One region of the Sphingopyxis sp. OAS728 genome, then DNA from elsewhere that is predicted to be linked to it. Evidence: predicted binding sites of a transcription regulator. Region 1 holds the regulator's gene; each other region holds the start of a gene.
What was found. The regulator LexA, encoded in region 1, represses DNA repair genes until DNA is damaged. The targets are predictions, from matches to a motif close to GTTCCNCNCTTGTTCT.
Positions count from the first base shown of each region.

Region 1 (4,017 bases):
CGCATTGCCTGCCGAAGCGCACTGGACAGGGTTGCTGTTCCTGCTCGCAGGCGGCGTGGGCGTGGGGCTGCTCATCGGCCAAAATAGCCGGTTGGGGCGGCTGATCGTCGTTGGATGCGGCATGATGGCGGCGGGCGTTTTGCTTATCTGGGCGCGCGCCATATGGGTCGCGGCGCCGGTGCTGGCGGCGCCGGTGGTGACCGAATTTTCTGCGATCGTGGAGCGCGCCGAGCCGCTGCCCGCCAAGGGGCAAATTCGCATAATCGCCCTGCCGCAGCGTCGCGCCGATTTGCCGCCGCGCGTACGCCTGACGCTGCGCAGCGAGCAGGGGGAGGGGCTCACGGACGGGGAGACGATCGGCGTCAGGGCACGGCTTATGCCGCCGCCAACGGCGAGCCTTCCCGGCGGGTATGATTTTGCGCAGCGCGCGTGGTTCGACCGCATTGGCGCGGTTGGTACCGTGCTCGGCGATATTTCGCGTGCGCCGGGAGCCGGAGCAGCGCCGCCGCCGCTGCGCAGCCGGCTCAGCGCGCATATCCATGCTCAGGTTGCGGGATCGGCGGGCGGCATCGCGGCGGCGCTGGTGACGGGCGATCGCGGCGCGATCAGCGAAGCCGACGAGGAGGCGATGCGGCGGAGCGGATTGGCGCACCTGCTGTCGATCAGCGGGCTGCATGTGACGGCCGTGGTCGGATTTGCGATGCTGCTGACGATGCGGCTGTTCGCGCTGAGCCGGCGGCTCGCGCTGGCGGGCTATGTCCTCCCGCTCGCGGCGGCGGCGGGCGCGCTTGCGGGGGGCGCCTATACGCTGCTCGCCGGCGCCGAGGTGCCGACTTTGCGTTCGTTCATCGCGGCGCTGCTCGTGCTCATCGCCTTCCTGATGGGGCGCGAGGCGATGACTTTGCGGCTGGTAGCGGCGGGCGCGCTCGTCGTGTTGGTCTGGCGGCCCGAATCGCTTGCGGGGCCGAGCTTCCAGCTGAGTTTTGCAGCGGTCACGGCGATCATCGCGCTGCACGAAAGCTGCCCGATGCAAAGCTTTCTGGCTCGGCGCGACGAAGCGTGGCCGTTCCGATTCGGTCGCGCCATCGCGGGCTTGCTGCTCACGGGGCTCGTCGTCGAAGTCGCGCTCGCCCCGATCGCGCTATTCCATTTTCACAAGGCTGGGCTTTACGGCGCGCTTGCCAATGTTGTCGCGATCCCGCTGACCACTTTCGTGATCATGCCCGCCGAGGCGCTGGCCTTGCTGCTCGACAGTGTCGGCCTCGGTGCGCCCTTCTGGTGGATCACCGAGCAGGCGATCGGCGCGCTGATCGGGCTCGCGCACGCGGTCGCCGACGCACCCGGTGCCGTCGCCATGTTGCCGACCTTCGCGGGCTGGGGCTTCGCGCTGTCGGTTTACGGAGGCTTGTGGCTGTTGCTGTGGAACACGCGCTGGCGGCGTATCGGCGCGGTACCGCTGGCGATCGGAATGGCGGCGTTGCTGGTACAGCCGCGCCCAGATCTGCTGGTGACCGGCGACGGCCGCCATATCGCCGCCGTGCTTCCCGATGGCAGCTATGCGCTGCTCCGCGACCGGGCGGGTGATTATGTGCGCGACAGCATGGCCGAGGCGGCGGGCGTCGACACGCCGCTCTCGGCGCTCGCCGAGCTCGATCATGTCGAATGTAATCGCGATTTCTGTCGATGGAGCCAGGGCGACGGCGCGCGGCGTTACATTATCCTCGCCTCGCGCGGGCGTGACCGGATCGAGGGCTCCGATATGGCGGCAGCCTGCGCCGCGGCCGATGTGGTGATCAGCGACCGCTGGCTACCGCGCGAGTGTATGGGGCGCTGGATGACGATCGACCGCGACAGCCTGGCCGAAACCGGCGGACTGGCGCTGTATCTCGGCGAAACGCCCGAAGCCGTCGCCACGCTTAGCGCGGGCGACGGCCATCCGTGGCGGCTACCGCAGCAGCTCAGTGGTAACGACGAAGTAATCCCGACAGGCGGCCCTGCACGATGACGCGATCGGCGGGATAGCGCTGCGGCTCATAGGCCGAGTTCGCCGGATCGAGGCGGATCATCTGGCCTTCGCGGCGGAAATATTTGAGCGTCGCGTCCTGTCCGTCGACGAGCGCGACGACGATATCGCCCTCGCGCGCGGTGCTCGCTTTCTGGATCAGCGCATAATCGCCGTCGAAGATGCCCGCCTCGACCATCGAGTCGCCCGACACTTCGAGCGCATAATGTTCGCCCGAGCCGAGCAACGCGGCGGGGACAGCGAGATTATTGTGATCCTCGAATGCCTCGATCGGCACGCCGGCGGCAATCTTGCCGTGCAGCGGAACCTCGATGATGTCGTTCGCCGCGATCGGTCGCATGGCAGGAGCAGCCTTGCGCAGCGGCACGACATTCTCACGTACCGGTGCGGCCTTCGCTGCCTCGGGCACCTTCAGCACTTCGAGCGCGCGGGCGCGGTTCGGCAGGCGACGGAGAAAACCTCTTTCTTCCAAGGCGCTTATCAACCGGTGTATACCCGATTTCGATTTGAGACCCAGCGCCTCCTTCATCTCTTCGAACGAGGGCGAAATGCCGCTCGAATCGAGGCGTTCCTGGATGAAGTGGAGCAGCTCATGCTGCTTTGCGGTCAACATCGGTCGTTCTCCATGATGCCATTACCGGACATATTGAGAACGATAGTGGAACAAAGCGGAACTTGTCAAGCGATGACAAGATAGTCCGCAGCATCGCCCACATTGCGCGGCGGCGCGCCGATCTCGCGGATCAGCAAGGCGTTCGCCGAGGCGAGGGGAAGGGTGCGACCGCTCTCCTGCCCGATCATCGGCGTCAGGCGGCCCTGTTCGAGTCGCGCGCGAAGATAGTCGCGGCGCCCGCCGCCTTCGGCGAGCGGAGCAGCCAGCGGGGCCCGATGGACGGCGGGTAGCGGCTCGCGCGCGCCCGCCAGATAGCGGACGAGCGGCAAAAGGAACAAGGTTGCGGTGACGAAGGCCGACGAGGGGTTGCCGGGAAGGCCGAGCAGGATCGCATCGCCGAGCATTCCGGCGATCAGCGGCTTGCCGGGACGCATCGCGATCTTCCAGAAATCGAGTCGTCCGCCCGCATCGTCGAGCGCGCCGCGGACATGATCATGATCGCCGACCGAGGCGCCGCCGACGGTCACGATGACGTCGTGACGTCGTGCCAACTCTTTCAAAACTTTGGCAAGTGTCTCACGGTCGTCGCGGATATGATGCGGGAGGACGGGGCCGTCGACCTCGCCGGCGAGCATCGCGGAGAGCATCGCGCCATTGCTGTCGGGGATCTGCCCCGGCGCGAGCGGGTGTCCGGGCTGGACGAGTTCGTCACCGGTGGTGAGGATAGCGACGCGGGCGCGGCGTCCAACCGCAAGCTGCCCCGCGCCGCTCATCGCCGCAGCGGCGATCGCGCCCGGGGTCAAGCGCGTCCCTGTAGGCAGCAGGCAGTCGCCCGCGGCGAAATCGGCGGCTTGCGACCGGATATGACGCCCGCGCGTGCCGGGGCCGTCGCCGGTCAAACGCAGCATATCGGCGTCATGCGCGACATCTTCCTGAACGATCACCGTGTCGGCGCCGGCAGGGAGCATCGCGCCAGTGAAGATACGCATCGCTTCACCGGGCCCGATCGGGCGGGCGGGCGGGGCGCCGGCGGCGGTTTCGCCGATCACCGTCCACGGCCCCGGCAGATCGTCGAAACGGATCGCATAGCCATCCATCGCCGAGAGCGGTGCAGCGGGCTGATCGCGCAAGGCGACGACATCTTCCGAAAGATAGCGGCCAAGCGCCTCGGAAAAAGCAATATTTTCGCTACCGAGCGGCGCGCGTAGCGCAATCAGCCGACTCTGAGCTTCCTCGACGGGAAGCAGCCCGCTCATTCGGCGCGCCAGTCGCCCGAGCGCCCGCCGCTCTTTTCGAGCAGGCGGATGTCACCGAGGATCATCGCGCGGTCGAGCGCCTTGGCCATGTCGTAAAGCGTGAGTAGCGCGACCGACGCGGCGGT
Region 1 is NZ_JADBDT010000001.1:518,926-522,942, reverse strand. It holds gene GGC65_RS02505 (ComEC/Rec2 family competence protein) at 1-2,005, shown strand, start outside; gene lexA (transcriptional repressor LexA) at 1,959-2,636, opposite strand; gene glp (gephyrin-like molybdotransferase Glp) at 2,702-3,892, opposite strand; gene moaC (cyclic pyranopterin monophosphate synthase MoaC) at 3,889-4,017, opposite strand, start outside.

Region 2 (4,017 bases), 640 kb from region 1:
TCACCGGATCACGGTCGTAATATTTGATCTCGTACGGCGCGCCGATTTCCTCGAGCAGCCACAAGATGCGTTGCGACCGGCTGTTGTTCAGATGGTGGACGATCAGGCTCATGGCGCTCTCCTATGTGGCAATCTGCGGGGTTCCGTTGCGGTCGATCAGCGCCGCCAGTTCGCGAACGAGCTTGGCACCAAGGATCGCAGTGACATCGCCAATATCGCGGCCGGGATGAAGCTCGACGATATCGGCACCGACGATCGGCGCGGTCTGCTTGTGGAGCACCGCCAGCACCTCGCGCACTGTCAGCCCGCCGGGCTCGGGATGCGCGACGCCCGGCGCCGCCGACGGGTCGAGCCCGTCGAGGTCGATCGAAATATAGAGCGGTCCTTCCAGCACCGGCACGCGGTCGGGCGTAAAGTCCATCATCGGAATAATCTCGACGCCGAAACGCGCAGCCTGTTCGCGGCAATGATTGTTCAGCGTCCGAATCCCCACCTGCACCAGCCGCTTGGCATGACCCGCCTCGCAGATGCGCGCAAAGGGCGAAGCGTGGCTGCGCGGATTGCCGGCAAAATCGTCATAGAGATCGGGGTGCGCGTCGAAATGCAGGATATTCACGGGCCCGAAGCAGGTCGCCGCGGCCTCGACGAGCGGGAAGCTCACCGCATGATCGCCACCGAGCGCGAGCGGAACTTCCCCATCTTCGCGTACCATGGCCAGATAGCGGCGGATCGCAGCGTCGTCGTTCGGCGTATCTTCGTTCAGCGGCAGGTCGCCGTCGTCGGTGAGCGCGATATCGGTGCCGATTTCGGCGCCGAGCTCGCTCGCCATATTGCCGCGGTCGCTCCAGAGAGCATTGCGGATCGCGGCGGGACCGGCAGCGGCGCCGCGTTCGAAGCTGCTGTTGATATCGGTTGGAAGGCCGAAGAGGCGGATCGCGGACATGCGCAGCTTGTAGCCGCTGGCAGGAGTGGCGCAAGGATCAACGGCGGGCGGGCCGACTGCAGGGGAGAGATGCAGATAACCCCAAAGGGGCAAGGAGGGGGTCGAAGGCCCGCCGCCGTTAGCCGGCCGATCCGACGAAGCGAACCGGCCGGAGGACTATCAATTGTCGTCGTCGCCCTCATCGTCGGGGCCCGCCATCATTTCTTCGGCGACCGCGTCGGTGCGGCTGCGGATCGCGGCTTCGAGCCGCTCGCGCAGTTCGGGATTTTCGGTCAGGAAATTCTTCGCATTCTCGCGGCCCTGCCCGATGCGGATCGAGTCATAGCTGAACCAGGCGCCCGATTTCTCGACGAGCCCGGCCTTGACGCCGATGTCGAGGATCTCGCCGATCTTCGAAATGCCCTGCCCGTACATGATGTCGAATTCGACCTGCTTGAACGGCGGCGCGACCTTGTTCTTCACCACCTTCACGCGCGTCGTGTTGCCGACGATCTCGTCGCCATTCTTGATCTGCCCGGTGCGGCGGATGTCGAGGCGGACCGACGCGTAGAATTTGAGCGCGTTGCCGCCGGTCGTGGTTTCGGGATTGCCGTACATCACGCCGATTTTCATGCGCAGCTGGTTGATGAAGATCACCATGCAGCGCGAGCGGCTGATCGAGCCGGTGAGCTTGCGCAGCGACTGCGACATCAGACGCGCCTGGAGCCCGACATGGCTGTCGCCCATCTCACCCTCAATTTCCGCGCGCGGAACGAGCGCGGCGACCGAGTCGACGACGAGCACGTCAATCGCATTAGACCGCACAAGCGTATCGACGATTTCGAGCGCCTGCTCGCCCGTGTCGGGTTGCGACACGATGAGTTCGTCGATATTGACGCCGAGCTTGCGCGCATAGACGGGGTCGAGCGCATGTTCGGCGTCGACGAAGGCGACGGTGCCGCCGGTCTTCTGCGCTTCGGCGAGGGTGTGGAGCGCAAGCGTCGTCTTGCCCGAGCTTTCGGGGCCGTAGATTTCGATCACGCGGCCGCGCGGCAGACCGCCGACCCCGAGCGCGATGTCGAGGCCGAGCGAGCCGGTCGAGATCGCCTCGACCTGCATGGCTTCCTTCGAGCCCAATTTCATTACCGAGCCCTTGCCGAACGCGCGATCGATCTGCGCGAGCGCGGCGTCGAGCGCCTTCTGCCTGTCCGTGTTGTTCACTGATTTCCCCGATTCGACGAGTGACAATTGTCCGGCCATGACCGTCCCTTTCCAGCTCTAGAGCGACAGCAGAAGCATCGCAACGCCGGAACTATGTGCCACATTTGTTCTCAGTGAACAAGTGGAGAACAAAATAAAATCACGGCAGAAAGAAATCGCATTAATCCGCCGAAAAATCCTCCAGCGCCGCCTCGATATCGCTGATCCGGAACGGCTTCGTAATCAGCTTGCGATGCGCATGCGCGGGCGGAATGACATCGCCGCCGCCCGAGGTGAAGGCAAAGGGGATGCCGCGTTCGGCGAGGGCGTCGGCGACCGGCCAGCCCTTTTCGTCACCGAGGTTGATGTCAACGAGGGCACCAGCGAGCGGCTCGGCGGCGATGAGCGCAAGCGCCTCCTCATTGGTCGTCGCCTGCGCGGGTTCGGGGAGGTCGAGCGCGTCGAACATGTCGACCAGCATCATACCGATCAGAACATCGTCCTCGACGAGAAGGATGCGCGGATTACTGGCCATTCGGCACCCGATGCGCAGCGTCGTCAAGCGCCGCCGATGTCGCCTCGGCGAGCTGCGCGACCGAGAAAGGTTTGGGCAGGAAGGCGACATTGTCGATATCGATCGACTGGCGGAGCTGCTCTTCGGCATAGCCCGACATGAACAGGACCGGCAGGTCGGGCCGCTTGGCGCGCATCGCGCGCACCATCGCGGGTCCGTCCATCGTCGGCATCACGACGTCGCTGATAATCAAATCGACCTTCTCCATCTGTGCAAAACGCTCGAGCCCCTCTTCGCCCTGCGAAGCGGTGACGACGCTATAACCCGCACGCGTCAGCGCGCGTTCCGCGACGGCGCGCACCATATCCTCATCCTCGACCAGCAGGATCGTTCCGGTCCCCCACTGGCTCTTCTTCGGTTTGGCGGGCGGCGGCACGACAACGGGCGCGTCGCCATCTGCGCGATGGACGGGCAGATAGATGAAGAAGCTCGTCCCCTGCCCCGGTTTGCTTTCGGCGAAGATGAAGCCCGCCGACTGCTTGATGATCCCGTAGACGGTCGACAGACCCAGCCCCGTGCCCTTGCCGACGTCCTTGGTCGTGAAAAAGGGCTCGAAAATCTTCGGCAACACGTCGGCGGGAATGCCGGTGCCCGTGTCGCTGACCTTGAGCGCGCAATAATCGGCGGGCGGCATGAATTCATTGCCCATCTGCCGCACATCGGCCGCCGACACCGGATAGGTTTCCATCGTCAACGTCCCGCCGCCCGGCATCGCGTCGCGCGCATTGACCGCAAGGTTGATGATGACCTGTTCGAGCTGCCCCGGATCGGCGCGCACCGCGCCAAGGCCGCGACCGTGATGCACTGCCAGCTGGACCGTCTCGCCGATCAGGCGCTTCAAGAGGTGCGACACTTCGGAAATCACGTCAGGCAGCTGCAAAATCTGCGGGCGTAGCGTCTGCTGCCGCGAGAAGGCGAGCAATTGCCGCGTCAGGCTGGCGGCACGATTGGCGTTGCTGCGGATCTGCTGGATGTCGTCATAGTCGCTGTCACCGGGCGTATGGCGCATCAGCATCAGGTCGCACGCGCCGAGAACCGCGGTCAGGATATTGTTGAAATCGTGCGCGACGCCGCCGGCAAGCTGCCCGACCGCCTGCATCTTCGACGCCTGCGCCACCTGCTGCTTCAGCCGCGATTCCTCGCTCGAATCCTTGAGGCTGAGCAGCACCGCAGCCTCGCCCAGCCCGCGCACGCCGACAATCCGCATCGACACGGGATCGCCGCTTTGCCCGGCGAGCCGGATCGACAGGTCGCCCCCGACTTGCTGCCCGCTGCTGTGACGGCGGATCATATCGGCAAGCGGGCCCTTGTCCTCCCCGAC
Region 2 is NZ_JADBDT010000001.1:1,159,700-1,163,716, forward strand. It holds gene GGC65_RS05500 (glutathione S-transferase family protein) at 1-112, opposite strand, end outside; gene speB (agmatinase) at 122-943, opposite strand; gene recA (recombinase RecA) at 1,103-2,182, opposite strand; gene GGC65_RS05515 (response regulator) at 2,304-2,657, opposite strand; gene GGC65_RS05520 (response regulator) at 2,647-4,017, opposite strand, start outside.
Region 2: recA (recombinase RecA) is a predicted target of LexA. The motif match lies at 2,258-2,273, and genes of this name have one in related genera.

Region 3 (4,017 bases), 1.5 Mb from region 1:
GCACAACGCTCCACCACGACCTCGACGGCACCTTCGCCTGGCTGGTGCCTTATTATCAGCACAGCCAGATCGAGGGTCAGCTTGCAGGTCTCGCCGCATTGTTCAACGCGCCGCTGACGATCGGCGAACTCCGCGTTGACGTCGCGATTGCCTTCGGGGTCAACGACGAATTCGAGGGCTCGAATGCGCAGCGGCTCGCCGCGGCGCTGGTCGCCGCCGAACGCGCGATCCGCACGCGCTCGCTGTGGACCAAATATACCTCGCGCCAGAAAGAAGACGCGGGCTGGCAGCTCTCCTTCCACTCGCAGCTCGAGGACGCGCTGACCGGCGGCGACATATGGGTCGCCTTTCAGCCGCAATATGAGATCGCGACGAACAAGCTCGTCGGGGTCGAGGCGCTCGCGCGCTGGACGCACCCGACGCGCGGACCGATTCCGCCCGACGAATTCATCGTCCAGGCCGAAAAGAGTCAGGACATCTATCGCCTCACCCTGTTCGTGATGGATCAGGCGATCCGTTCGGCGGCGCAGCTGCGCGAACGCGGCATACATATCAACATGTCGGTTAACCTTTCGGCGAGCCTGCTCGACCACAACGACCTCGTCGGCACGATCCGCGTTATGCTCACCGCACACCATCTGCCGCCCGAAACGCTGACAATCGAAATCACCGAAACCGCACAGATCGAAAACAGCCGCCAGGCGCGCCAAACGCTCGCGCAGCTTCGCCGCACCGGCATCCGCCTGTCGATCGATGATTATGGCACCGGCCAGTCAAACCTCGAATATCTGACCGAAATCGAGGCCGACGAAATCAAGATCGACAAGCGATTCGTGATGACCATGCGCGATTCGCAGCGGAACCTCGAAGTCGTCAAATCGACGATCGATCTGGCACACCGTCTCGGCGCCGTTGCCGTCGCCGAAGGCATCGAAGATGCCGAAACCATGGCTCTACTCGCCAGCTTGGGCTGCGACGTAGGCCAAGGCTATCATCTTGGAAAACCACAGTTGTTTTCCGAGTTGACTGCGGCGCTCGCCGCCACCCCCCAGCACCGCTCCGCATAACTGCCAAACTGGCGGTAATCATTATAGTTAAGACTCGATTTACCTTACTAATTAAGGTATACGCTCCGTTAACTGTTCTTCGTGGGCAGTGCGACAGGAGATCTGAAATGGGTTGGTTTTGGAAATTCCTGGGTGGCGGCGGCACCGGTAACGGTGGCGGTCAGGCCTAACCTGGAACAGAATGACAGATGGGGCTCCGGCATCGCCGGGGCCCTTTCTTTTTGCCTTGCGTCCGCGCGCGTGGTGCCCGGCAGCACCGCTCCGCATCGCGACACGACGCACCAAACGCGCGTTACCGGTGTCACCGATCGCGCCAGCCCTTGCACCAGAAAATCTCGTCTTTTTCGACCAGCCCGGGCTGATCCCGCGCTAAGCCGCAGAAAGGCTGGCGCGACGCCTCCTGCTCGTGCATCAGCGGCGACGAGACGAATCATTTTATCGACGAATTGAGTCCCCATATTGTCATTTACCGTCTTGCATCGCGGCGCCGACGTGGCACTATAGGTGGTGGGTCAAACACGGGGGCACCCCAAGAAATAGTATCAGGCTGCAAGTGGCGGATTTCCGTCGTCCATCGCATATGGACACGGAAAAACCCTCCCTGCGCCCAAAAAAAGTGCCCACGCAGACGGGTTAGATGCTAAGACCGGGGCTTCGCCCTGAGTCGAACAAGACAGGAACAAAGCGCACCGGGTGCGCGTTCAAATCGGGGGCGAATTCGATGGATTTTCGGGAAACGGAACGAGTGGAGACGAGCGACGTGGCGACGGTGGAACTGGCAAAGAATGACGCTCCGGCGGCGCCCGAATCGAAGGGCGAATCACTTGCCGATGCCGCGCCCGCGGCAAAGCTGAACGACAGCAGCGAGCCGAAGGTCCACGCGCGCCGCTTCGCGATCGAGACCGACAAGAGCCGCGACGCGCTGCTCACCGATTTCGGCAAGGAAACGCTCGAGGATCGTTACCTGCTGCCCGGCGAATCCTATCAGGACCTCTTCGCGCGCGTCGCCGACGCCTATGCCGACGATCAGGACCATGCGCAGCGCCTCTACGACTATATCTCGAAGCTGTGGTTCATGCCCGCCACCCCCGTTCTATCGAACGGCGGCACCGGCCGCGGCCTGCCGATCAGCTGCTACCTGAACTCGGTCGACGACAGCCTCGAGGGTATCGTCGGCACGTGGAACGAGAATGTCTGGCTTGCCTCGCGCGGCGGCGGCATCGGCACCTATTGGGGCGCGGTCCGCGGCATCGGCGAACCCGTCGGCCTCAACGGCAAGACCAGCGGCATCATTCCCTTCGTCCGCGTGATGGACAGCCTGACCCTCGCGATCAGCCAGGGCTCGCTCCGTCGCGGTTCGGCCGCCTGCTATCTCGACATCTCGCACCCCGAGATCGAGGAGTTCCTCGAGGTCCGCAAACCCTCGGGCGACTTCAACCGCAAGGCGCTGAACCTCCACCACGGCGTGCTGATCACCGACGAGTTCATGGAGGCCGTCCGCGACGGCGCCGAATTCAACCTGCGCAGCCCCAAGGACCAGAGCGTCCGCGGCACCGTCGATGCGCGCGGCCTGTTCCAGAAGCTCGTCGAAACGCGCCTCGCGACCGGCGAACCCTACATCATCTTCATCGACCAGGTGAACCGCATGATGCCGAAACATCATCGCGACCTCGGCCTCAAGGTGTCGACCTCGAACCTCTGCTCGGAAATCACGCTGCCGACCGGCCGCGACCATCTCGGCAACGATCGCACCGCGGTCTGCTGCCTCTCGTCCTTGAACCTCGAAACCTGGGACGAGTGGAACGGCGACAAGCAGTTCATCGAGGATGTCATGCGCATGCTCGACAATGTCCTGCAGGACTATATCGACCGCGCCCCGCCCGAAATGGCGCGCGCCAAATATAGCGCGTCGCGCGAACGCTCGGTCGGCCTCGGCGTCATGGGCTTCCACAGCTTCCTTCAAGCGCGCGGCCTGCCGTTCGAGGGCGCGATGGCGAAGTCGTCGAACCTTCGCATCTTCAAACATATCCGCGCGCAGGTCGATCAGGCGTCGATGCTGCTCGCCAAGGAACGCGGCCCCTGCCCCGACGCCGCCGATCAGGGCGTGATGGAGCGTTTCAGCTGCAAGATGGCGATCGCGCCGACCGCGTCGATCTCGATCATCTGCGGCGGCACCAGCGCGTGCATCGAGCCGATCCCGGCGAACATCTACACGCACAAGACGCTCTCGGGCAGCTTCTCGATCCGCAACCCGCACCTGGAAGCTTTGCTCGTCGACAAGGCGAAGAACAGCGACGCGATCTGGAACTCGATCCTCGAGCGCGGCGGCAGCGTCCAGCACCTCGACTTCCTGACGCAGGACGAGAAGGACTGCTACAAGACCAGCTTCGAGATCGACCAGCGCTGGCTGCTCGAACTCGCCGCCGACCGCACGCCCTACATCGATCAGGCGGCGTCGCTGAACCTGTTCATCCCGGCGGACGTCGAGAAATGGGACCTCTTGATGCTCCACTATCGCGCGTGGGAGCTCGGCATCAAATCGCTCTATTATCTCCGCTCGAAATCGGTGCAGCGCGCCGGCTTCGCGGGCGGGGTCGAGGCCGACAACACGTCGGAAGCCCCGAAATACGAGCTGTCGGCCGAAAGCACCGACTATGACGAATGCCTGGCTTGCCAGTAAGCTAGCCCGCTCCACGTGAACCCCGGCGAAAGCCGGGGCCCAGAGCGACCTTACGCCAAGCCAACTGGATCCCGGCTTTCGCCGGGACACACAAGAGACAAGAACCGAGGAAACGCCGATGCCGTTGTTAGAAGCCCGCAAGACCTACAAGCCCTTCGAATATCCCTGGGCCTATGACTTCTGGAAACGCCAGCAGCAGATCCACTGGGTGCCCGAGGAGGTGCCGCTGGGCGAGGATTGCCGCGACTGGGCGCAAAAGATCAGCGACCA
Region 3 is NZ_JADBDT010000001.1:2,054,080-2,058,096, forward strand. It holds gene GGC65_RS09460 (EAL domain-containing protein) at 1-1,067, shown strand, start outside; gene GGC65_RS09465 (ribonucleoside-diphosphate reductase subunit alpha) at 1,789-3,747, shown strand; gene GGC65_RS09470 (ribonucleotide-diphosphate reductase subunit beta) at 3,866-4,017, shown strand, end outside.
Region 3: GGC65_RS09465 (ribonucleoside-diphosphate reductase subunit alpha) is a predicted target of LexA. The motif match lies at 1,733-1,748, and genes of this name have one in related genera.

Region 4 (4,017 bases), 2.1 Mb from region 1:
CGGCCCCGGCATGTGGCGAGAGCATCATTCGCGCCCCGAAATCATCCGCGCCCCCCGGCGCAGCCTTTGCTCCCTGAGCACGATCGACCCGGCGGCGCGCGCCGCCGCGGCATAGACCGAGAGCGGGTGGCTCGCCGCGAAACAAAGGTCGCGCTCGATGGTGAGACCAAAAGGCAGGCGGAGGGTTTCAAGTTCGGCGACCGAGAAGCTGCCAAGCTCGGGGCAGCCGAAGCCAAGATCGGCCAAGCCGAACAGGATGCCGTCGGCGTCGATCTCGGTCGCGAGCCAGGTCGCGGCGCCGACGGGATTGAAGAGCCGGAGGACCGGCCGCGGATCGGGTTCGCGTTCGCCGCGCGCGACGGCATCGCGCCGCGCGATATCGTTGGCGCGAAGCTCGGCCTCGAGTTCTGGGGTTAGGAGCTTCATGCCGCGACCCTCCCTGCGATATTCGGCATGGTGGCGCCGCCGCCGTGAGCCCCCTCCGCGGCTGGACCTTCTGCGGGGTCGGTAGCATTGGCGTCGGGACGAAAGGCGAGCAGATAGTCCGCCGCTTTCGACGCGGCGCTCGCTGCACGCAGGATCGCTCGATGATCCTCGCGAATGATTTCGAGCCAGGACCCGATGTAATCGGCACGGCGCACGGTCGGCGCGATGCCGATCGCGGCGCAGACGAAAGCGCCGGTCATTTCGGCAACGAGTTCCTCCTGCCCATAGGGTTTCGAGCCGAAGCTGCCGCTCTGGTCGCGGTCGAGGCGGCTCGCATGACCGGTCCAATGGCCGAGTTCGTGAAAGGCGGTGCGGTGCCAGTTGATCGGCTCGAAGAAATCATCGGGCCGCGGCACCGCGACGAAATCATGCCGCGGGCTGTAATAGGCCGACACGCCGCCGATGCGGACATCGGCACCGGTCGCGGCGATGAGCTGCTCCGCCTCGGGGAGGATCAATCCTTCCGGAACGGGTTCCACCGGACGATAGAGGCGCTCGGGCAGGCCTTCGCGCTGGTCGACCGAAAAGACGGTGAATTGCTTGAGGAAGGAGAAGCCGCCTTTGCCCTCGCCGCGCGGATCGCCGGACTCGGTCCGGCCGTTTGCTTCGCCCTTGCCGACGCGGTGGCTGTAGATGATCGCGGTCCCATGCTCGCCGCGCCGCACCGAGCCCCCGAGAGCCGCTGCCTGCCGAAAGGTCAGAAAGCCATGCCCGGTGAAGCCCCGCGCTATGACCGCATGCCAGAGCGTGAGGATATTGATGCCGCTGTAGCGCCGCTCGCTTGCCGCGTTGAACGGCAGTCCGATCGCGGCGCGCGCGGTGCCCCAGGGCTGGACCCAGGGCAGGCGGCCCGCCTCGAGTTCGGCGATGATCCGATTGGTGATCTCCTCATAAAGCGGGACCCGCGGGCCCCGCCTGTCTTGCGCGATTTGCTGTTGCGCCATGTCCGGTCTCCTGCGGCGGACCGGCGGCGAGCCTCTCTCGCCGCACCCATTCGCCATCCGGCCCGGGCCCCGCTCTTCCTCCTGCTCCGGGGACCGGCGGCGTCCGCCGCCTGACCCCGGAGCAGCGGCGACGTTGGCGAAGTGAGCCGACCGGATCGATCGGCCCCTTGTCAGAATGTTCTTCCTATGTTCTCATAAGGACATGGACAGAATCGATACCGCCCGAGTCGCCGAGACCATCCTTTCCGCCCCCGGTTGGGCGCGCGTCGGCATCACCGCGCCGACGAGCCACATCCGGGTCGAGGCGGCGTTCGAGCTCGCGCGCGCGATTGTCGAGAGCGTGAAGCCGGGCGGCGAACCCGCCAGCCCCGACCAGCTTGGGCTATCCCTGTGACGTGGGCGGCTGGACAAAGGACGGACGGCACAATGCCACCAACATCTTCGAGGCCGCGGCCTGGTTTCGCGCGATCAGGCCGGTCTGCCGCTGCGGGCATAGCGCGACCTTCAATCCGTATGGCATCTGGTGGCGCTTCGAATGCAAGATGTGGGATGGCAATCTTGCCAAGGCCCGGCATAAATTCTGGTGCGTCCGCTGCGGCGCGCGAACGGGCAAGCGCGTTCGCCCGGTCCGGATCGACCTTGTCGACCCCGGCCCCGACGACATTGCCCTGCCCATGCCCGACGAACGCGAATGGAAGCGCGCGCTCAGCCGCTTTCGCGCCTAGGAGCTGAGAGATGGATATCGAAACGGACGATGCGCTCGTCGGGATCGGCAAGCTTCACCGTGTCATGGTGTGGGACGGACAGCGCGAGCGCGAAAAGGAAATGCTCTGGGGCTTGCCGTCGCGCGATCCCGAGGTCTTCCAGATCCCGCTGCTCAAGTCCGAAACCGCGATCATCGACCGGCCATGCCTGCTGCTTGCCAACGAGTTCGGGCTCGTGAAGCGCGGCAAGACGGTTTACGCCGCGAGCCTTATCACCGACGAGCCCTTTTTCTGCATCGCGGCGGTCTGGCGTCCGGCGCACCGGCTCTGGCCTGAGAGTTTTGCGGCGCTCACCGTGCCCGCCTATGACGATCTTGCCCCGCACAAGGACCGCCATGTTGCCGTCGTCCGTCCCGACGACTGGTTCGACTGGCTGATGGGCGCGCGGCCACCGCTGGACATTTTGCAGCCCTTCCCCAAGAATAGCTTCAGCATCATGCCGCCGATCCAGCAGAATTTCGACGAGTTGCTCGGAGCGGCCTGAGCCAAACCACGGCAGGGGACCGCCGCCATGTGCAATCTCGTCACGCTCAAGGCCTCGGTCGACGAAGTGGCATCGGCGTTTGGCGCGCGGCGCCCGCTCACCAATGCCCAGCCCGGTGAGGTCTATCCCGGCGGCCAGGGTTTCGTGGTCCGCGGGGATGCGGGAACACGCGCGCTCCAGTCGATGACTTGGGGATTTCCGGTCCGGCTCAAGCATATGAAGCCGACGAGCAAGCCGAAGCCCGTCAACAATGCGCGCGACGACAAGCTGATGACCTTCTGGCGGACATGGTTCACCAATCCGGCGCAGCGCTGCCTCATCCCGATCACGGCCTTTGCCGAGGCCGAAGGTGAGAAGGGCCGGATGACCCGCACCTGGCTTAGCGTCATCGACCAGCCGCTCGCCGCTTGCGCGGGCCTCTGGCGTCCAACCGATGAATGGGGCGACTGCTACACGATGGTGATGGTCGATGCGACCGAGGAGCTTTTCGACATTCACGACCGGATGCCCGTGATCCTCCACGCCGCCGATCATGACGCCTGGCTGTACGCGCCTCCCGAAGAGGCCCTACAGCTGGTCGCAAAATATCCCGCCGAGCGGCTCGCCGTCGAACGCACGGACATTCCTTGGTTCAGCCGCAAACCGCCCGCCGTCGAGGCCCCGACACTTCTTTAGCGTCGCTATAAGCAAAGCCCGACGAGATAACTGGTCGCGGTGCAAGCAGCCTAGGAAATGGCGCCGGCGCGGCGCCAAATAACTGCGAATATAACCTGTGTTAAGTCCGGATGCCGTAGCGTTAACAAGGCCTTGACTCTCATGTCGGGCGAGTTAGCCAGGACGCCTCTTTTCGATCTTCAATGCGACCCAGAAGATTCGGAGAGGGGGGCGACTTTCGATGTGGCTCCTGTGATATCGAAAGCCGGAAGGGCCTCGTCGAACGACGGGCCCTTTTTGGTATGTCCTACATTATCAAGCACTGCCATGCTCATGCCATGACCCGCGAACCCAAATGGAAAAGTCGCGCGATTGCGATCGAGTTTTGGCTCCTCTCGGCCTTGGTCGCGGGATCGTTCATCGCCGGACTCATCGCCGCGATCCGATCGCTCGTCGGCGGCTGATCCGATGGACGCCGCCGGAACACATTCAAACGCCCGCCTTTCGGCGGATGAAGTGTCAAACTGGGCCCATCTCCTCAGCACGAGGTCTTTACGCCATTTTTCCGACTGTTAAACCAAGGCGACCGATCGATCGCCGCGTCGAGGCCGCGAAAAGAACAGCCCGCCCCGCGATGTCAGGACCCGTCGGTGGAATGTCCATCCTTCGTGCGCCTAGGAAAGGA
Region 4 is NZ_JADBDT010000001.1:2,579,089-2,583,105, forward strand. It holds gene GGC65_RS12035 (DUF2958 domain-containing protein) at 25-426, opposite strand; gene GGC65_RS12040 (ArdC family protein) at 423-1,430, opposite strand; gene GGC65_RS12045 (DUF6771 family protein) at 1,633-1,824, shown strand; gene GGC65_RS12050 (hypothetical protein) at 1,826-2,155, shown strand; gene GGC65_RS12055 (hypothetical protein) at 2,166-2,678, shown strand; gene GGC65_RS12060 (SOS response-associated peptidase) at 2,706-3,353, shown strand; gene GGC65_RS23575 (hypothetical protein) at 3,671-3,796, shown strand.
Region 4: GGC65_RS12045 (DUF6771 family protein) is a predicted target of LexA. The motif match lies at 1,608-1,623, and genes of this name have one in related genera.